Regions from separate parts of the Paenibacillus hexagrammi genome, predicted to be linked through region 2. Evidence: riboswitches for the same ligand, from Rfam matches in the RefSeq annotation. Region 2 holds a riboswitch; each other region holds the start of a gene.
The links. Region 2 has a riboswitch for cyclic di-GMP ahead of L0M14_RS25220 (DUF192 domain-containing protein). Riboswitches for the same ligand answer to the same signal wherever they lie in the genome.
Positions count from the first base shown of each region.

Region 1: it holds a riboswitch for cyclic di-GMP, as region 2 does, so the genes downstream of both, L0M14_RS29365 (putative bifunctional diguanylate cyclase/phosphodiesterase) here and L0M14_RS25220 (DUF192 domain-containing protein) in region 2, are expected to answer to the same signal.
Region 3: it holds a riboswitch for cyclic di-GMP, as region 2 does, so the genes downstream of both, L0M14_RS27840 (PilZ domain-containing protein) here and L0M14_RS25220 (DUF192 domain-containing protein) in region 2, are expected to answer to the same signal.

Region 1 covers NZ_CP090978.1:6,391,072-6,398,527, reverse strand. The annotation lists gene L0M14_RS29370 (BMP family lipoprotein) at 1-936, opposite strand, end outside; gene L0M14_RS29365 (putative bifunctional diguanylate cyclase/phosphodiesterase) at 1,218-2,882, opposite strand; cyclic di-GMP riboswitch class I at 2,967-3,053, opposite strand; partial or broken gene ilvA (threonine ammonia-lyase IlvA) at 3,125-4,380, opposite strand; gene L0M14_RS29355 (S-layer homology domain-containing protein) at 4,591-6,942, opposite strand; gene L0M14_RS29350 (response regulator transcription factor) at 7,139-7,456, opposite strand, start outside.
Region 2 covers NZ_CP090978.1:5,535,245-5,542,700, reverse strand. The annotation lists gene L0M14_RS25245 (GGDEF domain-containing protein) at 1-157, shown strand, start outside; gene L0M14_RS25240 (extracellular solute-binding protein) at 177-971, shown strand; gene L0M14_RS25235 (type 2 periplasmic-binding domain-containing protein) at 989-1,453, shown strand; gene L0M14_RS25230 (methyl-accepting chemotaxis protein) at 1,710-3,824, shown strand; gene L0M14_RS32085 (IS3 family transposase) at 3,860-3,979, opposite strand; partial or broken gene L0M14_RS25225 (transposase) at 4,000-4,125, opposite strand; cyclic di-GMP riboswitch class I at 4,439-4,530, shown strand; gene L0M14_RS25220 (DUF192 domain-containing protein) at 4,624-4,968, shown strand; gene L0M14_RS25215 (Flp family type IVb pilin) at 5,024-5,206, shown strand; gene L0M14_RS25210 (A24 family peptidase) at 5,327-5,836, shown strand; gene L0M14_RS25205 (TadE/TadG family type IV pilus assembly protein) at 5,842-6,258, shown strand; gene L0M14_RS25200 (pilus assembly protein TadG-related protein) at 6,269-7,201, shown strand; gene cpaB (Flp pilus assembly protein CpaB) at 7,213-7,456, shown strand, end outside.
Region 3 covers NZ_CP090978.1:6,075,107-6,082,562, reverse strand. The annotation lists gene L0M14_RS27860 (MFS transporter) at 1-227, opposite strand, end outside; partial or broken gene L0M14_RS32120 (MFS transporter) at 260-451, opposite strand; gene L0M14_RS27855 (hypothetical protein) at 782-1,153, shown strand; tRNA gene L0M14_RS27850 (tRNA-Arg) at 1,346-1,420, opposite strand; gene tadA (tRNA adenosine(34) deaminase TadA) at 1,466-1,918, opposite strand; cyclic di-GMP riboswitch class I at 2,290-2,379, shown strand; gene L0M14_RS27840 (PilZ domain-containing protein) at 2,513-3,208, shown strand; gene ychF (redox-regulated ATPase YchF) at 3,289-4,389, shown strand; gene prfA (peptide chain release factor 1) at 4,423-5,499, shown strand; gene prmC (peptide chain release factor N(5)-glutamine methyltransferase) at 5,499-6,386, shown strand; gene spoIIR (stage II sporulation protein R) at 6,904-7,456, shown strand, end outside.

The DNA of each region.
Region 1 (7,456 bases), 860 kb from region 2:
GACTACCACTTTACCGCCTTGGAATTTATTGTCGATGACATCCTTGGACACTCTCTCAACCGCTTCATCTACACGCTTCATCATGGAAGTCAGCGTGATATCGTCGCCGAACTCAAGCGACTGATCTTTATCTACACCGATAACCCACAATTTTTGACCAGCCTTGAAGCGGTCTTTCGCCTCATTGAATACACCGTTACCCGTTGAACCGGATGCGTGGAAGATGATATCTGCGCCATCGTTGAAGATCGTTGCTGCCGCAGCTTTACCAAGGTCCGGCTTATCGAATGCTCCCGTGTAGATCGCCTGGATCTTCGCGTCAGGATTCACCGCCGCAACCCCTGCCTTGAAGCCTGCATCAAAGCGTTTGATAACCGGAATGTCCACGCCGCCGACAAAACCGATTTTGTTCGTTTTTGTCGTCAAGCCTGCTACAACACCAACCAGGAACGCACCTTCATTCTCAGAGAATGTTACGGATTCTACGTTAGGAGCTTCCACAACGTTATCGATGATCGCAAATTTGGAATCTGGATTTTGGGTAGCTACGGTTTTCAGTGAATCTCCCATTAAGAATCCGATTCCCCAAGTCAAGTCATACTTATCTTTAACAAATGTATTCAAGTTGGGAGTATAATCAGAGTCGCTTTTGCTTTCCAGGTTTTTCACTTTAACGCCTGTGTCTTTTTCCAGCTTCTTAAGGCCTTCCCACGCGCTTTGGTTAAAGGATTTGTCGTTCACTCCGCCAATATCGGTAACCATACCGATCTTCAAGTTAGCCGCCTTCGCAGAGCCAGGAGTGGCAGATGCCGCTGCGCTAGCAGCAGGAGCCTGAGATGCACCGCCTGTGTTCGTTTCCGGTTTCTTGCCGCAGCCCGATACAACCATAGCTGACACGGTGACAGCCATTAAAGCAGTAGTAAGCATTCTTTTCATTAGTTCGTACCCCCAACGATAATTTTAAAAACACTTCCATGGAATTCCAGTATGTAGTATGACCTTCACGCCGCAAAATATGTAGCCCGCTTCGAGTACGAGTGTATCACTATTTTCTATGTCAGGGAAGCTCCCATTGTCAGCCATACACACAATTCGTATCGTCACACAAGGTAACACTGGGGTTTTGTCATCAGCTACAATTTGGAATTCATGTCCGACTTCAAATTATACAACCGGAGGTCAATAATTGTCTATAGGACACTTTCAAAAGTGTCCTATCAACTGATTTTCTCTTTCAGCAGCCGGGTAAATTCGGCAGAATCGAGCGGACTGCTGAACCATTTCCCTTGTGCTTCCGCGCAGCGAATGATCTGAAGATGCTCAAGCTGCTCTTTCGTTTCTACGCCTTTGGCGATCAAGTTCAACTGCAGCCTTTGCGCCATCGTAACGATCGCTTCGGCAAGCTCTTGATTGTCTCCATTCTCAGGGAGGCCTTTGATCAGCGTGCTATCAAGCTTCACACTATCAGCGGGGATGTAGGTGCCGCCGGTTCTTGTAAACAAGCCGGTGCACATGTCGTCCATAGCAATCCGGAATCCCAATGCTTTCAGAATCCTCAGCTTCTCCCCAACCTCTTGAAGGCTCGATGCTGCAATGCCCTCCGCCATATCAAGCTCAATCCATGAAGCATCCAGCCCGGTTGCCTTCAATATATCCGTCATTACATCGAGAAATTGTCCATCTTTAAACTGAGATGCCGTGACCCCTACCGTGAGACGAAGAGGCGGATAACCCGCATCGCGCCAGCTCTTAGCCTGCAGACAGGCCGTCCAGATGGCCCAGCGGCCAATGGGAATCATGAGCCCGCATTCCTCCGCTAGACGCATCCACTCACTAGGGGCGGCAGCAATCTGTTCTGATTTATTCCAATGAATAACTGCTTCCATCCCAATTAGCCGTCCACTGGCTACTTCATACTGCGGTTGATAGCGCAAATCGAATTCTTTACGTTCAAGCGCTTCGGTCAGTTCTTTCTCCAACCGCGCTTTGCTCGCCACCATACTATCGATATCCGCCGCATAGAATTGATAACGCGTATCTTTCTTCTGCTTAGCCCCATACATGGCCTCGTCCGCGCGGATCATCAGCTTCTCTGGAGTATCACCATCCAAGGGATACAGTGCGATTCCCATGCTTGCCGTAACTTCGAACGAATGCCCCTCCAGCAGAAAAGGCTGTTCGAGCGCTTTCTGAATGCGGGCTGCGACATGTCTTACATCCTCGGGCTTTGTAATGAAAGGCAGCAAAATAGTGAACTCATCTCCACCCTGCCGATAGACGGTATCGTCGCCTCTCAGGCAATGAAGCAGCCGCTCCCCCGCCTGACGAATCAGCAGATCGCCATACGCATGTCCCATGGTATCATTAATATCTTTAAATCGGTTCAAATCCAGAAAAATAACGGCTACCAGCTGCTGATGCCTCTTGGCATGAAGCAAATACTGCTCCAGGCGGTCTTCGAACAGCCGGCGATTGGGCAATCCGGTCAGTGCATCATGATTCGCAATATACTCCATCTGCGAGCTGTGTGCTTTATAGTATTCGCGAGCCGTCAGCAACCGGCGAATGCTGTAAGCCAGCACCGTACAAATCACCGTGTGCAAGCATAAGCTGACCAACTGCACGGGTACCGCCAGCAAGGCTGCTGCAACGAAACATGCAGCTGCTCCGCTTGCAAAGAGAACCGCAGCCAGCTTCTTCCTCACCAGCAGCGCCGAACAAATGAAGACGGAGAAAAGTACTCCCGGCAGCATGCCGTTTGCTTGCACGGAAACCGTGCTGAGCAGATTCACGGTAAGGAGAGCAACGCAGATCAAGCAAATATATTCCCAAGCGTAACGCCTGCTAGGGACATGCTCTTTTAAGACAGGACGACTACTCACACTTATATCCTCCTCCAATCAAAAAAAAGGCTATTCCATCAAATGGAATAGCCGCAGGAAGTATCATGAAATAAGATGCTTCTTCTCGGTAGCCCAGCTGCCATTGTCATCCACGACATTAGGCCTGTAGCTTTGCGTCCTTGCCTTTCGGCAAGTTTGCCTTTTTCGAAAATATGAATGCTTTATATAGGACTAATTTACTATACCATAATTCCCCAATTTTAGCCAATAGTATCAACGTGTCAAATCAGCAGATTAAACAGCTTCGGATCTTTATTGATCTCCATATACCCATAATCCTTGCGGGCAAGCCGCTCGATTAAACCATGGTAATCGTCTTTATTCTTGAGTTCGATTCCGACCAGTGCAGGCGCATCGTCTCTGTTATTCTTCTTCGTGTACTCAAATCGGGTAATATCGTCCGTCGGTCCGAGCACTTCCTCCAGAAACTCGCGAAGCGCTCCCGCACGTTGAGGAAAGTTCAAGATAAAGTAGTGTTTGAGACCCTCGTAAATCAACGATCGCTCTTTAATTTGCTGCATCCGGTCAATGTCGTTATTGCCTCCGCTAATAATGCATACCACGTTTTTACCGCGGATTTGTTCACGATAGGCGTCAAGAGCAGCTACAGGAAGTGCACCGGCTGGCTCGATCACAATCGCATTGTTGTTGTAGAGCTCCAGAATGGTCGTACATTCCTTCCCTGCTGGAACTACGACAATATCCTCGAGCAAATCCCGGCAGATCTCAAAGGTTAGCTGGCCTACCTGCTTGACCGCCGCCCCATCCACAAACTTATCAATGGAAGACAACGTGATGACCTCTCCCATTCGAATCGCTTCGGACATGCTCTCTGCGCCTTCCGGCTCAACGCCGATGATGCGCGTCTGGGGAGATACGCTTTCAGCGTAAGCGGCAACCCCGGCAGCAAGTCCGCCGCCGCCAATGGTCGCAAATATATAATCAGGCGTCTCCGCCATCTGGTTAAGGATTTCCAAGCCTACGGTACCTTGACCGGCAATCGTCCGAACATCATCAAACGGATGAATGAATACCTTATTCTCTCTCACGCAGTACTCCTTAGCTTGTGCGGAGGAATCATCAAAGCTGTCGCCGGTAAGAATGACTTCTACAAAGGAGCCCCCGAACAGCTTCACCTGCGAAATCTTCTGGCGAGGGGTTGTTGTGGGCATGAAGATCTTGCCTTCAATGCCAAGCTGCTTGCAGGAATACGCCACCCCTTGAGCATGGTTGCCAGCGCTCGCGCATACGACGCCAGCCGCTCGTTCCTCGGGAGACAGGCTTTGAATCACATTGTAGGCGCCGCGAATTTTAAACGAGCGGACCACCTGCAAATCTTCTCTTTTAAAAACACATTACATTCATATAGATTGGATAAAAGCTCATTGCGCTGCAATGGCGAAGGTTCGAACACCCTGCTAAGCACATGATTCGCTTTAATAATATCTTCCAACCCTACTTTTCCATGAACAGCCACGCGCTTCTACTCCTTTACCATCACTTTTTCAATTCACATGTAGACCCTATTGTATCATATCGGCAGGCCGCCGTCGCTACCTGCAAAAGTTAACATAACTAGATGAATCTATGAAAATAAGGTGCTCTCCGACTCATCCTGAGCAGGGCTCAACACAAAGAAAAAAGAAGAGCACGCCGACACTCCGGCATCCTCTTCTCGCTCTAATTACTAGTACATACGTGGGCTATCCTGCAAATCGGAACGCTTCTGCAAGTAGCGGTAGAAGGCCACCGCCGCTTGCGCCTTGGTCACTTCCTGGTCCGGTCCGAAGCTTCCATCGTTCAGAGACATGATATCCAGTCCGACTACGATGGCTACTTCGCCGACGTTCTTCAGCTGCGCTTTATCCGCAAAATCTTGATTGAACACTTTCTCATACTTCGTCAATGTCTTATAGCCAAGGGCTTTGACAATCAGCTGCGCCATGTCCTCGCGAGTCATCTTGGCATCCGGATTAAACTCGGTTCCCGGATCCAGCAGACCGCGATCGACCGCATTCTCAACATAGGCGAAATATTTGGAGCCATTGGCTACATCTTTGAACGATGCGGCACGGTCCATCGAGTAGTAAATACCATGATTGCCGCCGTTCATCGCGATAACGAGCATTTTGACCATTTCACCGCGCGTAATGGCTTGGTCAGGGTTCACTTTTCCGTCTTTGACGTCCAAAGCACGATAGTCGAGCATGAGCTGCAGCTCATTTTTAGCCCAGTGGTTGTCGATATCATCCACTTTCACACGGTCCAGCGTGATGACTTCGCCTGAAGACGCACTTAGCCACTCTCCGCTCTGAGCATTAAACATGTAGGATTCCTGCGTATATTTAGGCACCAACGAGTAAACAAGCTTGGCTTCGATTTTTGCATTCGTGTCTGCGGAAGGAGCTGGAATCGTCTCGCCTGCCGCCTTCATCAGGTTGTACTTGGCTAATGGAATAGCGATTGGTCCACCATGGGACGTCACGTAATTCAGTACAATGTCATACTGCGACAGCAGCGTTTCTTTGGCCTTGTCGACCGCGATTACTTCCGGCTTCTGCTTCGGGTACTCCATATTGCTGAAAGAGGAATAATAGTTCATCACGCTTCCGTCCGTACGGTCTACACTGACAGTAACAGTCTCGTTGTTGGCGATCACACCGTCAATTACGCGTTCAAAGGTAATATCCCAATTGCGCATAAACTTCAGCTGATCTTCCGTCATACCTTCCGCTGAAGGCGTAACGAGAACCAGTTGATCGGTATACGCAGGCATTTCTTTCTTCACCAATTCAACCGCAGTCTCGGTTGCCTTCTCCAAGGAAACCTTAGCGTCTACCGGCTTAGAGGAATCATTGGTATAGGATACGTATCGGTTAAAATTCTGGATTTCTCCCGTCTTGCTGTTGATCGAGGCCCAAGCACCTTCGCCGCCTCTTTTTCCTGCAGGGTCATCATCTGTGGCAAGATTCCAGTTAAGGTTCCAGCTGGAGGTCGTCTCACCGGTGTCAGGATTTGTGTATTCGTTATAGGACGCATCCTGCAGCTGATAGCTGGATGGGATTTGGAAGGCATCCGTTACTCGCTTAACGGCCTCATCCTTGCTCAAATTCAGATCGGGAGCCGGTTGTTCGGATAGCGGCTTGTCAGTGAGCGGCTTCTTCGTTGCTGCAGCGCCGCCGTTATCGATGTAGCCGTCATTCCATAGCTCCCCTTTAGCAGCATCAAGGACAAACGGATTCAATTGATACGTAATGATCGGTTTCTTTTGGCCCGGAGCATTATATGGAATTTGATACAGCAAAGAGATGTTCGCCTTGTCTTTGAAGGTATCCGCAATCTTATCCTTATCAATTGGTGTTATGCCCTTCTCAAACTCAACCTCATCATCCCAATTGTAGTTGTAGCTCGTCACCTGGCCATCACCATTAACCATAACATTAACGCCATTCTGCATAAACGGAACGCCGTCTACCGAACGATCGAACCGAATATTGTATTGGTAATTGCCATCAAGAGGCGTCCGGAATGAGTTCTCTTCCATCTGGTTATACAAAAGCTCTTGCTGTTTACCTGGCAGCACCTTCTCGATCCAGGCAGACGCAATCGCTTTCGCTCCTGTGAAATCTACCTTAGGCGGATAGCTCGGCTTATGGTCCGGATCGCTATCGTTCATGTTGTAGCCGGTCAGCGTCCCGTCCATGCCGTTAATCGTCACATTGATATTGCCGTAGTATTGATCCTTAACTTTCTTGGAAAAATTCAAGTTCCATGCCGGAACGTTATGTCCATTCATCATGTAATACGAGTTGAGATTGGCCGATTGGAGGGTGTACCCTTCCGGAATGGTTATATAGGTCTTGGCAAGTTCGAGGGCTTTATCTTTGGTAATTGTCGGTTCCAAGTCTGCATTGGTCTTGGCTGGAAGCGTCACTACCTTACTTGCCGCCACGGGGGTGCTTGCCCATACTTGCGGAGCTGCCGTAAGCAGCAAAGCTGATGCAATCGCTACTGTTCCTACTTGTTTGAATAATTTCAAATCCATCTTCCTCCTCTACGAATTTGGCTCGGCCATCCCATGCCTTGGCGATGATCTTGAGCAGTTCTACACCCTAAACGTAAGCAATTGGAAAAAGGTTGCTGAACATGCTGAGAGAAATGGAGATAAATAAAAAAAGCCTTTAACAGGAGCCGCGCGGGCATTCTGTTACAGACCTCGAAAGAAGAGTCTACGCTTATCTGAACCATCCCTTATCTTTAAAACGCTTAATCGCCTCGATCCGGTTACTCACATCGAGCTTTTCCAGGATGACCGAAATGTAATTTCGAACTGTACCTGTCGTAATGTATAACTCGCTGGCGATTTCCTTTGTATTTTTGCCGTCAGCCATCAGAACGAGGACCTCATTCTCCCGATCCGTAAGCGGATTGGATTGACCGAACACATCATCCACCAGCTCCGGTGCATAGATACGCCTTCCCGTCATGACGCTGCGAATGGAAGCAGCCAGCTCCTCACTTGGGCTGTCTTTAAGCAAATAACCGTTAACTCC
Region 2 (7,456 bases):
GAAGGCCATTTCTTTACAGCTTAGCGCAGGGCTTAGTGTGTTCCCGGAGCATGGGACGGACCTGGAATGCCTGCTTCGCAACGCAGACTCCGCCATGTATGCAGCGAAGGTGTCGGGACGCAATCAAATTCGCACCTATTCCAAACCAATGTCGTAATTGAAGGGGGCAAGACACCATGAGTATGCGCAGTGCCGTCATGATCATCCTGACGGTAATACTGACATCCGCATGCAGCTGGCAGCATAAGCCCAGTGCGGAGACGGTTAAGTATGATGAGGTCGCGAGTGAGAGCCATCCCATTACAGAGCCTCAAGGTGAGTTGACGATATGGGCTCCTGATCGGATGTTTGATTATGAAATTGAACAATTTCAAAGACGATTCCCGAAGGTGCATATTACATTGACAGTTTTGGATAATGTACCGCGGTTAGCGGATTATTATTTGAACGCACTGGCGGAGGACAAAGCTCCCGACTTGATGGTGCTAAGGGATCGAATGCTGGGCGACTTTAATACGACGGATAAATTGGAGAATCTTCTAGCTGCTCCCTATCGTGCAGGCAAATATCAGAGCAGCTTGGGAGAAGGTATATGGAGGCAGCACTCGTCTATGGACGGTAAACGCCTTGTTGCAATGCCTTATCAGTCTCAACCGATGGTTACCTTTTATAGGGCGGACGTGTTGAAGGAAGCCGGGCTGCCGGACGACCCGGAAGCTCTTGCCGATTATATGGAAGAACCGGACCGCTGGCTAGCCATGGCGAAACTTTTACAAGAGCAGGATAAATGGATCGTGCAGTGGAGACGGGACACCGTAGATATACTTAATAATGGGGATTATTTTTTCGATAATCGGCTTGATTATGAACGAGGAAAAGAATCCTATCTCAAGAGCATGAAGGCTGCTAAGCAGGTAAGAAGCTTGACCCTGAATATGAGCATGTGGATCCCGCCGGGCAGGATGCTATAAGGCAAAATAGGCTTGTTATGCTGAATCTTCCAGCATGGGGAGAACAAAAGCTGCAAGAATGGGTGCCGGAGCAAAAGGGGAAATGGAGAGTGACAAGGCCTCCGTTTGGAATTATAGGCAATGACATGGATAGCAGTAATAGCATTGCTCTTACTTCACAAAGTAAGCAAAAGGAGACGGCATGGCTCTTTATTCAATATGTATGCGAGCAGAGCGGCACGATGAATTGGTACATCAACCCGAAGCCCAGTGAATTTCTGGGTGGGCAAAACGCGCAAGAGCTGTATAGGACGCTGACCGGACTGGGTTCTTCCGGAATGCCGACTCCTTTAGATCGCAAAGCATCCGAGATATGGAATAGGTCCATCGATGAAATTATCAATAAAAACACAAGCGCGGAGGACAGCCTGTCGTTGCTGTACCAAGACATAATGGACGAGGTCTCCATTCCTTATCAGCAATTACTGAATTATAAAAAATAGATCCAATCATAACGCAAAGAAGGTCGGTTCCATGGAACGGGCCTTTTTATTCTGAGATACTAACGTGAGGTGTTAGATTGTTTGAGGTATTTTTATGCCTCTTTCTTGCTTTTCGAATGTTTTTAAAGAAATGAATTTGAAAAGAAGGGTTGCTGTCGTAACTTGTCGAAATATTTAGAATGTATGTAATAATAAATCACACGAAATATTATGTTAACTCCATATTCATCCATTATTAATAACAAAGGTGGTTTTTATGCTTTCTCTTTTACTGACTCCTTTTACAGCCCTGATGACTCGAATGAAATACGCTCAAAAGTTTGTATTGATTAGCCTGCTATTCTTAGTACCGCTAGGTCTGCTAATCGGGATATGGTCGAAGGATCTGCAAAATCAAATACAAGATTCGAAGAAAGAATTGTTGGGCAGCGCTTATATTCAGGGGCTCATGCCACTTATGCTGGATATTCAGCAGCATCGTGGTTTAGCAAACGGGATTTTAAACGGAGACACAGCCTCCAAGACGATGCTAGCTGATAAAGAGAAAGCAATCGAGGCGAGTATGGCGCGTGTGGCTGAGATGAATGCACAAAACGGTGATGAGCTGCAGACCGCTACTGCTTGGCAAGCCATTCAGAATGACTGGAAGAACCTCGAAGAGCAGACACTTCAGCTTCCGGCCAAAGAATGCTATGACCGTCACACGGCCCTAATCGGTGACATTCTGGACTTCATTGTCCATATTGCCGATGAATCGAACCTGACCTTGGATCCTGAGGTCGATTCCTACTATATGATGAACGTCATGGTCCACCAGCTTCCGCAGCTCATCGAGTTTACCGGACAGGCGAGGGGCGATCTTAACGGCGTGCTTGCCAGTAAGAAGATAACGGACGATGGAAAAGTGAGCGCTCGAATCGAAAAGGCGCTTATCCAAACATCCATTCAGAATATCGAAAAGGCACTAAATATTATTTCGGAATCCAATCCGACTCTTTCCGCTGTTCTCGAAGGACCAGGTGGACAAAGTGTGCAGTCAAGCAAGGGCTTTCTTGCGACCATTGATAAAAATGTCTTGAATGCTGCTTCCTTAACTATGAAGCCGAGTGATTTTTTTGCGGAAGGAACCAATTCGATTGAGATATCAAATCAATTTTTTCAAGTCGTCTCAACCCAGTTGGATCAGCTTCTGCAGCATCGGGTTGACCGGTTGAGCAGCGATCGTGCGAAGATGATGTCTCTGGTAGGTATTACGATTCTTCTTGCGGCGCTCTTCTTTCTGGCCTTCTACCGAAGTGTAAGAATGACTATTAGATCCTTGCAGCATGGGGCCGAGAGGCTCGCGGGAGGAGACCTGTCCAAGCAGGTAGAGCTGCAAACGAGAGACGAGCTCGGTGAAGTTGGTGTTGCTTTTAATCAAATGACAGACTCGTTAAGAGGGATTCTGCGCATTAATCAGGATATATCCGAGCAGGTTGCCGCTTCATCGGAGGAGCTGTCAGCCGTGTCTACGGAATCGACGTCGGCCATGCAGCAAATCGCGATGGCGGTTCAAGTCGTAGCAGAAGGAGCCGAGCAGCAGAAGAAAGCCTCTGAAGAAAATGCTCTCGCCATGAATGAGATGGCAATTGGTATTTCGAGAATTGCTGACAGCGCTTCGGAGGTTTCTGAGCTGGCGGTTGATGTATCGGATGGAGCACGAACCAGTGAGGAGAAGCTGAAGGTTGCGGTCGGTCAAATGCAAACGATTCGTCATGCGGTTCATGAATCTGCGGATGTCGTAACGCGGCTTGGCGAACATTCGAAGGACATCGGGGCGTTCGTCTCCACGATCAAGCACTTATCTTCGCAGACGAACTTGCTGGCGCTCAATGCCAATATCGAGGCGGCTCGGGCAGGGGAATACGGCCGTGGCTTTAAAGTGGTCGCTTCGGAGATCGGCAAACTGGCCGGACAGACGCAGGAATCGGTTGAATCTATCACGTCAATTGTGAGTTTGATTCTCGACCTCGTCGAGGGGGCGGTAGTTTCCATGAAGGAAACGGCTGCCGAGGCGGAGCTCGGATTATCGGCGATCCAGCAGACGGATAGTGCGATTAGCTCCATCCTGGACTCCATCCGCAAGGTAGCCCACCAAATCCAAGAGGTTTCCGCAGCATCCGAGCAAATGTCTGCCAGTGCCCAGCAGGTTACGGCATCTACCATGGATATGGTAGGCTTTGCACGAAGCGCCTCCGACCGTACCACGGAAATGGCGGCGGCTGCTCAGGAGCAGCTCGCATCTATGGAAGAAGTGCAGGCTTCCTCGGATGCTCTGGGCAGCTGCGCTCAAGACCTGCAGGACGAGTTGAGAAAATTTACTTTGGCATAGGTGGATAGCGCAGCCTAATAACTGCGATACCCTTTCTATGAAAAAGCACATCTTGTGAAATGCTTGGACACAATAGATGATTCCTGTACTGAGTACTGAACAGGGGTCATCTTTTTTAATCCACATTGATATCTGTGATGGTTGTAATATTTGATTTAGCGGTCTATCTCATCTTAGCTTTAGCCATGCACTTGTAAGGATTTGCTTTTCTGTGCGGGCACACAAGATTTAGTTGTTTCATAAGCCGACGGATTCTCTTTAGGTTGTAGGTGATGCCAAATTCATTCTGAAGAACCATCTTAGACCTGACTATGCTCTGGTTGAATTTTTTTAGCTTTAGGGGATTAGCCCATAATTTACTTCAACTGAAAGGGTCATAAATCCCATTGGATGAAAATGGATTAACATCGAATGTCTGTAAATTCGGGATAAACAGGATTCCTTTTATAGTCATATAGGGATTAAAGGGATGCGAATGCAGAAGATGATAGGAAAGCAGTACCATGAATAATAGTCTGAAAATTGTGAACTTAGACCGATACAAGAAAACGCTTACATGTCTTATGATGATATCAACACATCGGATTCGACCTAAAGCGACAAGCTTCGACGAATCTCGATAAAGGCAAAACTGATGAAAATCAGTGACGCAAAGCTACAGGGGCTAACGCGCATGAAACAAGCGCCATGCCAGCCAGCTGCCGAAAGATTTGAAGGGGGCTTGTTTTTTATATGCCAATATTCCCTTCCTTTCGGAGAAGGTGGGTTATTTCAGACAAGAATGGAGGGGATAGTCCGCATGAAGTTAGTCCTGCCTGAGAGCGGACACGTCGTTGCTGAAGAGGTTTGGGTGGCGGCAACGTTTTATCGGAGATTGAAAGGGCTGATGTTTTCATCCGAATTGCCTGAGGGCTGCTGTATGTACATAAGGCCGTGCAGGTCCGTGCACACCTTCTTTATGAACTACAGTATCGACGTCGTTCATCTCGATGCAAAACACCGGGTCGTAGGATTGGAACAGGCTTTGGCGCCGGGGAAGATAGGAACATCATTTCCGAATTCCGAATCCGTAATTGAGTTTCCCGCAGGAAGCATCGAACGAAATGCTCTGCAAGTGGGCAGCATGGTTCAATTTGAAAGCTAAACTTGGAACCTAAACTTAAACAACTAAACTAACCAATACAAGGGAGCGATTACTCATGATGAACAAATTCAAAGCGCTGGTTACACAAGAACAAGGTCAAGGTATGACAGAATACGGTCTCGTGCTGGGGCTAATCGCGGTGGCTGTAGTAGCTACTCTGGTAACCCTTCGTACAGAAATCGTGAATATCTTCCAAGATGCATTATCAACCGTGCAAAGCCGTAATACGACTCCGTAAACGTAAAGCAAGCAATAACAAGACCAAGATTGCCGATACGTACCAAAAGGTCTTACGTGTTCTACCGCGTAGGGCCTTTTTTCACAAATTTGAGCTTTACTAGGCAACGGAGGTAGGGAGATGCTTTTTACTATCATGCTATTGACCGTGCTGTTGATCTCGGTTGTGACCGATGTGAGGAGCAGAAAAATACATAATAAGGTGATATTTCCCGGAATAGCAGCTGCATTAGGCGCACATACAGCAATGGCCGGATGGACCGGATTAGGGGCCTCTCTTGCAGGCTTCCTCGCAGGGTTAGGCGTGCTGTTGATCCCGTATCTTCTTGGGGGCATAGGTGCTGGCGATGTCAAGCTCCTGGCATTAGTGGGCGCAATGAAAGGGACTTCTTTCGTATTGATGACTTCCGTATATATGGCTCTAATCGGAGCGATATTGGCCGTATTGGTCATTGTTTTTCGGAATGGAGCGATGATCAGAATGAAGTGGATCGGTATCTGCATGTACAGCTTCCGCTATGGCGTCCTGTTACCCGTAAACGCTGACAAAACAGTCCTAACCGCAACGTATCCATACGGAGTAGCCATAGCAGGCGGCGCCTTGGTCTGCCTGTGGTTTAAGGGATGGTGAGGACCATGCGAAAAGCGGATGCAGCATTCGCCTGCCGGAATTTGCTGAAAAACGAGAAAGGGCAGTCGTTGACGGAATTCGCTCTGCTCGTCCCGCTGCTCCTTTTGATCGTTTGCGGCATGCTGGATGTCGGGCGGGTTGTGTTCACGTATCTGCAGATGAATCTGGTCGCTCAAGAGGCGGTCAGGCTTGGAGGATTAGGCAAAGGGGACGCGGATATCACGGCATTCTCGAGAGCGAATGCACAAGTAGATAACCGCAATGCGCTTCAAGTAACGATCTCTCCGGCACAATCGACAAGAAAGTCGGGAGACTATGTGAAAGTAACTTTGCAATACAGTTTGCCTTATATCACCCCGCTGATTGGAAGCGTACTTCCAAAACCGCTTATATCCGCGGACTCTACCATCCGGGTGGAATAGGAGGCAGGTTATGAAGATGGAACGAGGCAGCAGGTACATACATGGACTATGGCGGGAAGAGCAAGGAAGCTCCATTGTGCTGATCGGACTTATGCTGATGGGGTTACTGGCGGCATGTGCACTAATCATCGATGGCGGAACTTTATTCGCCGAGCGCAGCCATTTGCAGAAAGCGGCCAACGCTGCTGCGCTCTCCGGCGCGCAGGAGCTTACAGGGCAATCCCAGACTGTAACGGCTATTGTCCAAAAAATTTTGCAAGAGCATCAGGAAGCGGGCAGCCTGAAGTCAACCGGCATTGAGCTTGGGAAAAGCATTAGGGTCAGTCTGGCGAAGCCGGTACCTCTTCATTTTGCCAAACTGCTCGGATGGGATGAAGTAACAGTAGAAGCCGAGGCAGCCGCACAAATTCTGCCAATGGGAAGCGGAACGGGCGTAGCGCCTCTTGGCATCGATGATTCCATCGCTTTGGAATATGGAAAGGCGTACAAGCTGAAGGTCGATCAAACACAGAGCGTATCCGGCGTTTTCGGAATCCTGGCTTTGGGCGGCAATGGCGCCAATACCTACGAGTACAACTTAATGCATGGGTACAGCAATGAGGTGGACATTGGGGATATCATTGATACGCAAACCGGTAACATTGCGGGCAATACAAGGGATGCGGTTCAGTACAGAATTAATGCGGATCCTTATCCGCCGGCAGATCTCTCGCACCGGGACTCGCCAAGGATTCTTTTGGTGCCGACATACAAGCCGTATAATTTCACAACGAACCAGATGAAACAAATTCAGGTGACCGGCTTTGCTTACTTTTACATCACAGATCCAATGAGCAGCAAAGATACCGCCATCAGCGGCATCTTTATCAAAAGGACGGGGAAAGGCACGGCGAAGCCGGGAGCCATTGATAAAGGGGCTTATGCCATCAGACTTATAGAGTAGGAGAGCCGAATATGCGATCAAAAGCGGTTTTGATACTGGCGGTTATCATGGGGTTGTTAACAACCTTTCTTTTTATCAAATATATGAAAAAATTCGATGAAGCGGCAGTTATCAATACCAACATGACGGATGTGGTTGTGGCGAAGCAGCCCATCAAGCGCAACACTGTGATTGATGCAGGTGCTATTGAAATTGCGCAAGTGCCCAAGAAGGCGCTGCACCCAGAGGCCGTACTCACTATAGAGGAAGCCGCGG
Region 3 (7,456 bases), 540 kb from region 2:
ACGGCGCCAAGAGCCGCACCCATAATAAAGGCCGCCTCCCAGCCAAGCTGGTCTGTCGCCCAACCGGCAGCCAGAATGCCGAGCATTTGACCCGAAGAATTATAGAAGCTGATCGTACCGATCGCCTTGGTGGATTCCTCATGCTTATAGTAGCTGGTAAAGAGCACGGTAAAATCGACCCATGTTGCTGCTGCTGCGCCGCAAGAGCTCTTAGAAGAATCATCCACGTAAAATCCTGGGTGATCCAAAGCCCAAGGCCGCTAAGTCCTGTGAACAGCAGGCCGAATGTAATGAACATCTTACGTTTGTGAAACCGGTCTGATAGTACGCCTACCGGCACGCGAAGCAGCATTTGGGAGATACCGTACATACCCACGATCCAACCTGCGAGCTGGTGAGAGCCGCCCAAATATTCTACATACGGTGCAATGATGGGCACACTGGTGTACATGGACATCCAAAATAATAAAGTTACGATACAAAATAACGGAATACGATAAGAACGATTTGCAGGTATCTGACTCATGGAATCGTGCTCCTCTCCTTACTGGTCATGAACGATTGATCCTAATGTTGGTTTGCTGCGGCTTGGCATAGGGGATACTGAATATGTCACAAAAAAACAAAGGGATCGCCAACCTATAAGGCGTAATCCCTTTGTTTAATATGTAACCAACCGTTCGAACATAACTTCGCTACTTGTTATTGTAACTCAAGATACATGTTGTCACAAGCTATCTGATATGGTAACTTGAAGCATATGAGCTCAGGAGGAATTAGGATGACGAAGCAGCAATATAGATGTAATTTCCGTCTTAAGAAAAATAACGAATACCTCGGTACGATTTATCTAGGAGATCCGATTCCTGCTGTGGAAGATGCGATTATGATCGGCGAAAAAAAATATGAAATCGTGGAAATTGCAGCTGGTAATGCGCGAGAAGCCTATGAGGTATATGTTTCGGAAGTGAAAAAAAGTAATAGATTATGCCAAGAACATACAGCGCCAAGGTCGGCTATAAAGCTGCTCTTGGCGCTGTTTTGTGTATCTCTTGATTTACTTAGTATCAGGATATCGAAAGTCAACGAGTTCTTCTGTCCAGTACTCTTCTTTGCAATTCGATTCATCTTGAAGAAAGAGATGAATCCCTAGACAGATCGCAATAATGAATAAAATAGACACAGTAGTCTCCTATTGTTCAAAAAATTTCCTGTAGTGTTACATTTACATATAATAACACAAGTATTTTGGAAGCGCTATACGACAATTTTTCTCCAAATTAGGTCTTTAGATATAACAAAAAACCTCCTACGTAATAACGTAAGAGGATACAAAACCACAAGACGCGCCACGGCGGGATTCGAACCCGCGACGCACAGTTTAGGAAACTGTCGCTCTATCCTGCTGAGCTACGGGCGCATAAGCAAGGATTATGATAGCACGAAGGCAAGCCGTGATGCAACCTCATACAGGCGGCTGCTTTTTACTGCTGCGCAGCTTCCGGAAAAATTGCGTGAGCATGGATGAGCATTCCTCCTGCAATATACCGCTAATGACATCTACACGATGATTGAACCGCTCCTCTTGAAGTAAATTCATAAGCGTTCCTGCACAGCCGGCCTTGGGATCGGTAGTTCCATAAATCACTTGCGGCACCCGGGACTGTACGATCGCTCCCGCACACATGGGGCAAGGCTCCAAGGTCACATACAGCTTGCAATCCAACAGCCTCCATGCTTGCAGATGCTCACTTGCTTGGCGAATAGCGATCATTTCTGCATGGGCAGTGGGATCCAGAGAAGTTTCTCGGAGGTTATAGCCCCGCCCTATAATCTCTCCTTGATGTACGACAATAGCCCCAATAGGCACCTCGCCAAGGGCCTCTGCTTTAAAAGCCTCTTGTATGGCTTCATTCATCCAGTAGGTATGTTCAAGTAGTTCATCCACAGGGGGCACCTCTCTTTCAGACTCATTGTCCACATGTGCATAAAAAGTCGAACAGGCATTCGTTGTTAACAATCTGTGGACAACTTTGTGGATAACGTACTATTTTGTGGATAGTTGCTCTTATTGTAGGGGCATCTTGTCATGGAATCAAGTTATCAACATAGCATTCCGTAAATTAAGCTTAAAAAAATGAAATTTTTTAGCAAAACATGGTGAAACCTAGTTGATAATGAGAGACAAAGTGAATATACTAATAATTACATATAGTAGGTCTTTTCGCCTACAGGGTATAAGAGTATTGTTAGGTCTAAGAATAGGTCTTTATATACATCAATAAATAGATTCGATAATGGCAAACTTGTCGAAAGACAAGGACGCAAAGCTGAGGGTCTAACGTTCCATCAAGGAGCTATGACAGCCTGGTTACCGAAAATCTGGAGGTATCGATTTTGGTAATAGGCTGCTCCTGGGATAGTTATCAGGGGGAGTCTATTTTTATATCCAATAACAATGCTGAAAGGATGTGGCATGATGTTATCGAACAGGGAGTCTAGATTTGAACCAATGAAGTATTATGGTAGTAAAGAAGGCAATGACGCAGAGATTTTAATAGATAGTAAGGCGGTTTTGGACAAAAGGGATTTTGTAGCCACAGGAGTGATCACCTACGTATTGGGAGATATCATCGAGATTGAGCTCCCACAATATAATATCTTCCAGCTCGGGGACAAGATTAAAGTCACCATCTACACTAAATCAGGACTCTTTGTGTTCGACACCTCTGTTGTAGCCAAGGACCATGGTTCCATTATTGTTATAAATCCTCCAGATAATCGAAAGAAATTTACCGAGAAGCGGGAATTCCCACGAATTGAGATTGTAAAAGGCGGCTTGCTGCACGGCTTGCATGATATACAAAGAAGGAAGCATCAGTTTGAACGCCCGGTAAGTATCAACATCAAAAATATTAGCTTGAGCGGTGTTGGATTTACAGTGGATGATAATATTCATCTGGACACAACCGCACACCTTGAATTAGAGCTCTTGCTCGGATTCTCCATTTCCTGCCTAACAGAAGTAGTTAGACGAGAAACGCAAGATACCGGAATTTACTACGGCGCCAGATATATCAATGTACCTGATGCTAAAACAAACGCACTTCGAGCGTTCATCTTAAAGAATCAAGTCGAGGCCTATTTTGTTCAGAAAAAAGATGTTAAAATGAAAAAAGTCACGGATATGGGATCCGGGGTCCGCTAAGATAGCGGGCTTTTTTTTGATTGACAAGTGCTATATAATAAATGAGGATATTTTCAAACATTAAGGAGTTGTGAACGGCAATGGCGTTGAAAGCAGGAATCGTCGGTCTACCGAACGTCGGCAAATCGACTTTGTTTAATGCAATAACACAGGCGGGAGCAGAATCTGCGAATTATCCGTTCTGTACGATTGATCCGAATGTCGGTGTAGTGGAAGTGCCGGACGAAAGACTGCGGAAGCTGGTGGAACTTGTAGTGCCCAAGAGCATTGTTCCGACCGCTTTCGAATTCGTCGATATTGCGGGTTTAGTGAAGGGCGCGAGCAAGGGCGAAGGGCTTGGAAATAAGTTTTTGGCGCATATTCGTGAAGTTGATGCGATCGTGCATGTCGTTCGCTGCTTTGTGGATGAGAATATTACGCATGTATCCGGGAAAGTAGATCCGATCGGCGATATCGAAACGATTAATCTGGAGCTGATTCTGGCGGATATCGATTCCGTTGAGAAAAAGCTGGAGCGTTCCCGTAAGAATTTGAAGGGCGGCGACAAGAAAGTTGCGGCTGAAGTAGAAGTGCTTGAGCGTATTAAAGAAACGCTGTATGAAGACAAACCGGCGCGCAGCATGGATCTGAGCGATGACGATAAACTCATTGTCCGTGATCTCCATCTGCTCACAATGAAGCCCGTGCTGTATGCAGCGAATGTAAGCGAAGACGAGGTAGCAACGGCTGATGATAACCAGTATGTGAAAATCGTTAAGGAATTCGCAGCGCAAGAGAATGCCGAGGTCGTTCCAATCAGTGCGAAGGTGGAATCCGAAATCGCTGAACTGGAAGACGAGGAAAAAGCGATGTTCCTTGAAGAGCTGGGACTTCAGGAGTCCGGTTTGAATAGATTGATTAAAGCAGCTTATAAACTGCTCGGCTTATACACGTATTTTACTGCCGGGGTGCAGGAAGTACGAGCATGGACAATCCGCAAAGGAATGAAGGCTCCGCAAGCGGCGGGCGTCATTCACTCGGATTTTGAGCGCGGCTTTATCCGTGCGGAAGTCGTGTCTTACGATGATTTGATGGCTGCCGGATCGATGAATGCTGTGAAGGAAAAAGGACAGCTGCGTTTGGAAGGTAAAGAATATGTCGTACAAGACGGCGATGTCATGCATTTCCGTTTCAATGTGTAAAATAGTGAAAAACCTATAAAAGGAGTGGTCCGGATGTTAGATCGACTTCAGGCAGTAGCGGATCGCTACGAGAAGTTAAGCGAGCTTTTGTGTGATCCTGATGTAACCAGCGACACGAAGAAGCTTCGGGAGTATTCCAAGGAGCAATCGGATCTTCAGGAAGCTTACGATGCTTATCAGGAGTATAAAACAGTTACTGAACAGCTCGAAGATGCAAAGGTTATGCAGAATGAGAAGCTAGATGACGAGATGCGCGAAATGGTCAAAATGGAGATCGAGGAACTCAGCGAACGAGCTGCAGAGCTGGAAGAGAAGCTGAAAGTTTTGATGATGCCAAAAGACCCGAACGACGATAAAAACGTCATTGTGGAAATCCGCGGCGCTGCAGGCGGCGACGAGGCTGCTTTGTTTGCGGGCGACTTATACCGCATGTATACACGCTACGCGGATTCGCAAGGCTGGAAGACCGAAGTCCTGGATGCCAGCTTGAACGACTTGGGCGGATTTAAAGAGATTATCTTCATGATTACGGGCAAAGGCGCTTACAGCAAGCTGAAGTTCGAGAGCGGCGCTCACCGCGTACAGCGTATTCCGGTAACGGAATCGGGCGGACGGATCCATACGTCCACGTCGACGGTTGTGGTCATGCCCGAAGCGGAAGAAGTAGAAATTGAAATTCACGATGCGGACATTCGCGTGGATACGTTCTGTTCCAGTGGAGCGGGTGGTCAGTCCGTTAATACAACGAAATCTGCGGTTCGCGTTACGCATGTGCCAACAGGCATTGTTGCTACCTGTCAGGATGGCAAATCGCAAAACTCCAATAAAGAGCAGGCACTCCGCGTGCTTCGCGCACGGATTTCCGATAAAATGCGCGAAGAAGAAGAAGCGAAGTATGCCGGCGAGCGGAAAAGCAAAGTAGGTACGGGCGACCGCAGTGAGCGGATCCGCACGTACAACTTCCCGCAAAGCCGTGTAACCGATCATCGTATCGGCCTTACGTTACATCGCTTGGAAACGGTCTTGAGCGGCGATATGGATGAGATCGTATCTGCCCTTACGATTGCGGCACAGTCCGATCTGTTGGAAAAAGGGGAGCAGGCGATCTGATGCCGACTGCTGGAACGATTCGAGAAGCCTATGTTGAGGCTTCTTCTTTTTTAGCGGCGCAGGGCGTGGCGGAAGCAGCCGCCTGCGCAGAACTCCTGATGCAGCACCTGCTGGGCTGCAGCCGCACCGAGCTGCTGTTCCGCTGGCAGGAACAGCTCCCTGCTGAGCTGGCGAACCGCTGGCGCCAGCTGATCAAGAGGAAGGCCGCGGGGGAGCCGGTGCAGTATATCACCGGCGAGCAGGAGTTTTTCGGCCTTCCTTTTGCCGTGAGCGGCGCGGTGCTGATCCCGCGGCCGGAGACCGAGCTCCTCGTGGAGGCAGTGCTCCACGAGGGCTCGCGCCTCTTCCCGCAAGGCGCTCCGCTGCTTGCGGATGTAGGCACCGGGAGCGGAGCCATCCCGGTGACGATCGCGCACGCGCGCCCGGCGTGGCGCGTGGCGGCCAGCGACATCTCCGCGGCAGCGCTGGAGATGGCTCGTGCCAATGCGCAGCGTAACGGCGTCGCTGCGCGCATCGAGTGGCTCGAGGGCGACCTCCTCGAGCCTTGGATCCAGAGCGGGTTGGCACCGGACATCCTGGTGTCCAACCCGCCTTACATCCCCGACGGCGATTTGCCGTCGCTGATGCCCGAGGTGCGGCTCTATGAGCCGCACACGGCTTTGTTCGGCGGTCCCGAAGGGCTGGACCTGTACCGCCGCATGATACAGCAGCTGCCTCAGCTGCCGCGAATCCCGACGGTGGTCGGATTCGAGGTTGGCATCCGGCAGGCGGGGGATGTGGCGGCTATGCTGCGTGAAGCCGCCGACTGGCGCGAGATCCGCATCGTGAAGGATCTCGCGGGGATCGAGCGCCATGTGATTGCGCTGCGCGACCCGGAGCTTGTGTAGACGAAGCCCTGCTTTGGCAGAGTCTAGTAGAACTTGCTGTAGAGATTATTCTCGTCAACTTCAATTCGTTCATAAGTTGACCGGCCTCATTTGTTAGCTGCACAAATGTGTGTCTTGTTTCATGTGCGTCGGGGTGCTGTATTACAGTCTAAGTGAATTGATCGACTGTATGCCTGGCGGCGAGAGAGTTAGGTCTAGCATGAAGAGCCTACTGCCTAGCAATCATGAGGAGAAGCTGAATAAGGAACGCAACATAGTGCTGCGTAAATTTTTGAAAGAGGTCCGCCACTACACGGCTGGGCCAATCCTTGAAGCACTCGATCCCATGCCCGCAGCGTATGTACAAAAGACGCTCAACCGCTCACCGAATTACTACAAACTTCAGATAAAACTCACACTCTCTCACTAGCATCTATCAAAAATAAAAAAATAATAGATTACTAGGTTTAGCCTCTCTCTTTTTTGCCCATACTGTCTGATATGGAAGGTAGAAGCGAAGAGAAAGGGGCTTTTCCTAATGGTGAAGAGAGTGAACCGTTCTTATAAACATTTATTATTCGTGGCTTTTGCACTTATTGTTCTTATGGCTTGTTGGGATTCAAACCGCACGAATGCGGCTGTAGTAGCTTCTGAGATTCCGCAAGATTCTATCCGTTTGCGCATTCTTGCTAACTCTGATTCTGCTCAGGACCAAGCGCTAAAAAGAGAGATTCGCGATGCCGTCATCGCCCGCATGCAGGAGTGGGTCGTGGGCCCGCATACGTTGGATGAGGCTAGAGCTGTAGTTAGAGCACATCTGCCGGAGTTTGATAAGCTGGTAGGTCAAATGATCGAAGAACGCGGCTACACCTACACACATTCCGTTGAATTGGGCGTTGTTCCGTTCCCGACTAAGCTGTATGGTAATGTTGTTTATCCGGCAGGAGATTATGAGGCTCTCCGTATTATCATCGGCAGCGGTCAAGGACAAAACTGGTGGTGCGTATTGTTTCCGCCGCTCTGCTTCGTGGATTCGGTATCCGGCGAAGCGGTTGCAACAACAGCAGAAGTAGTCGCCAAAACAGAAGCTA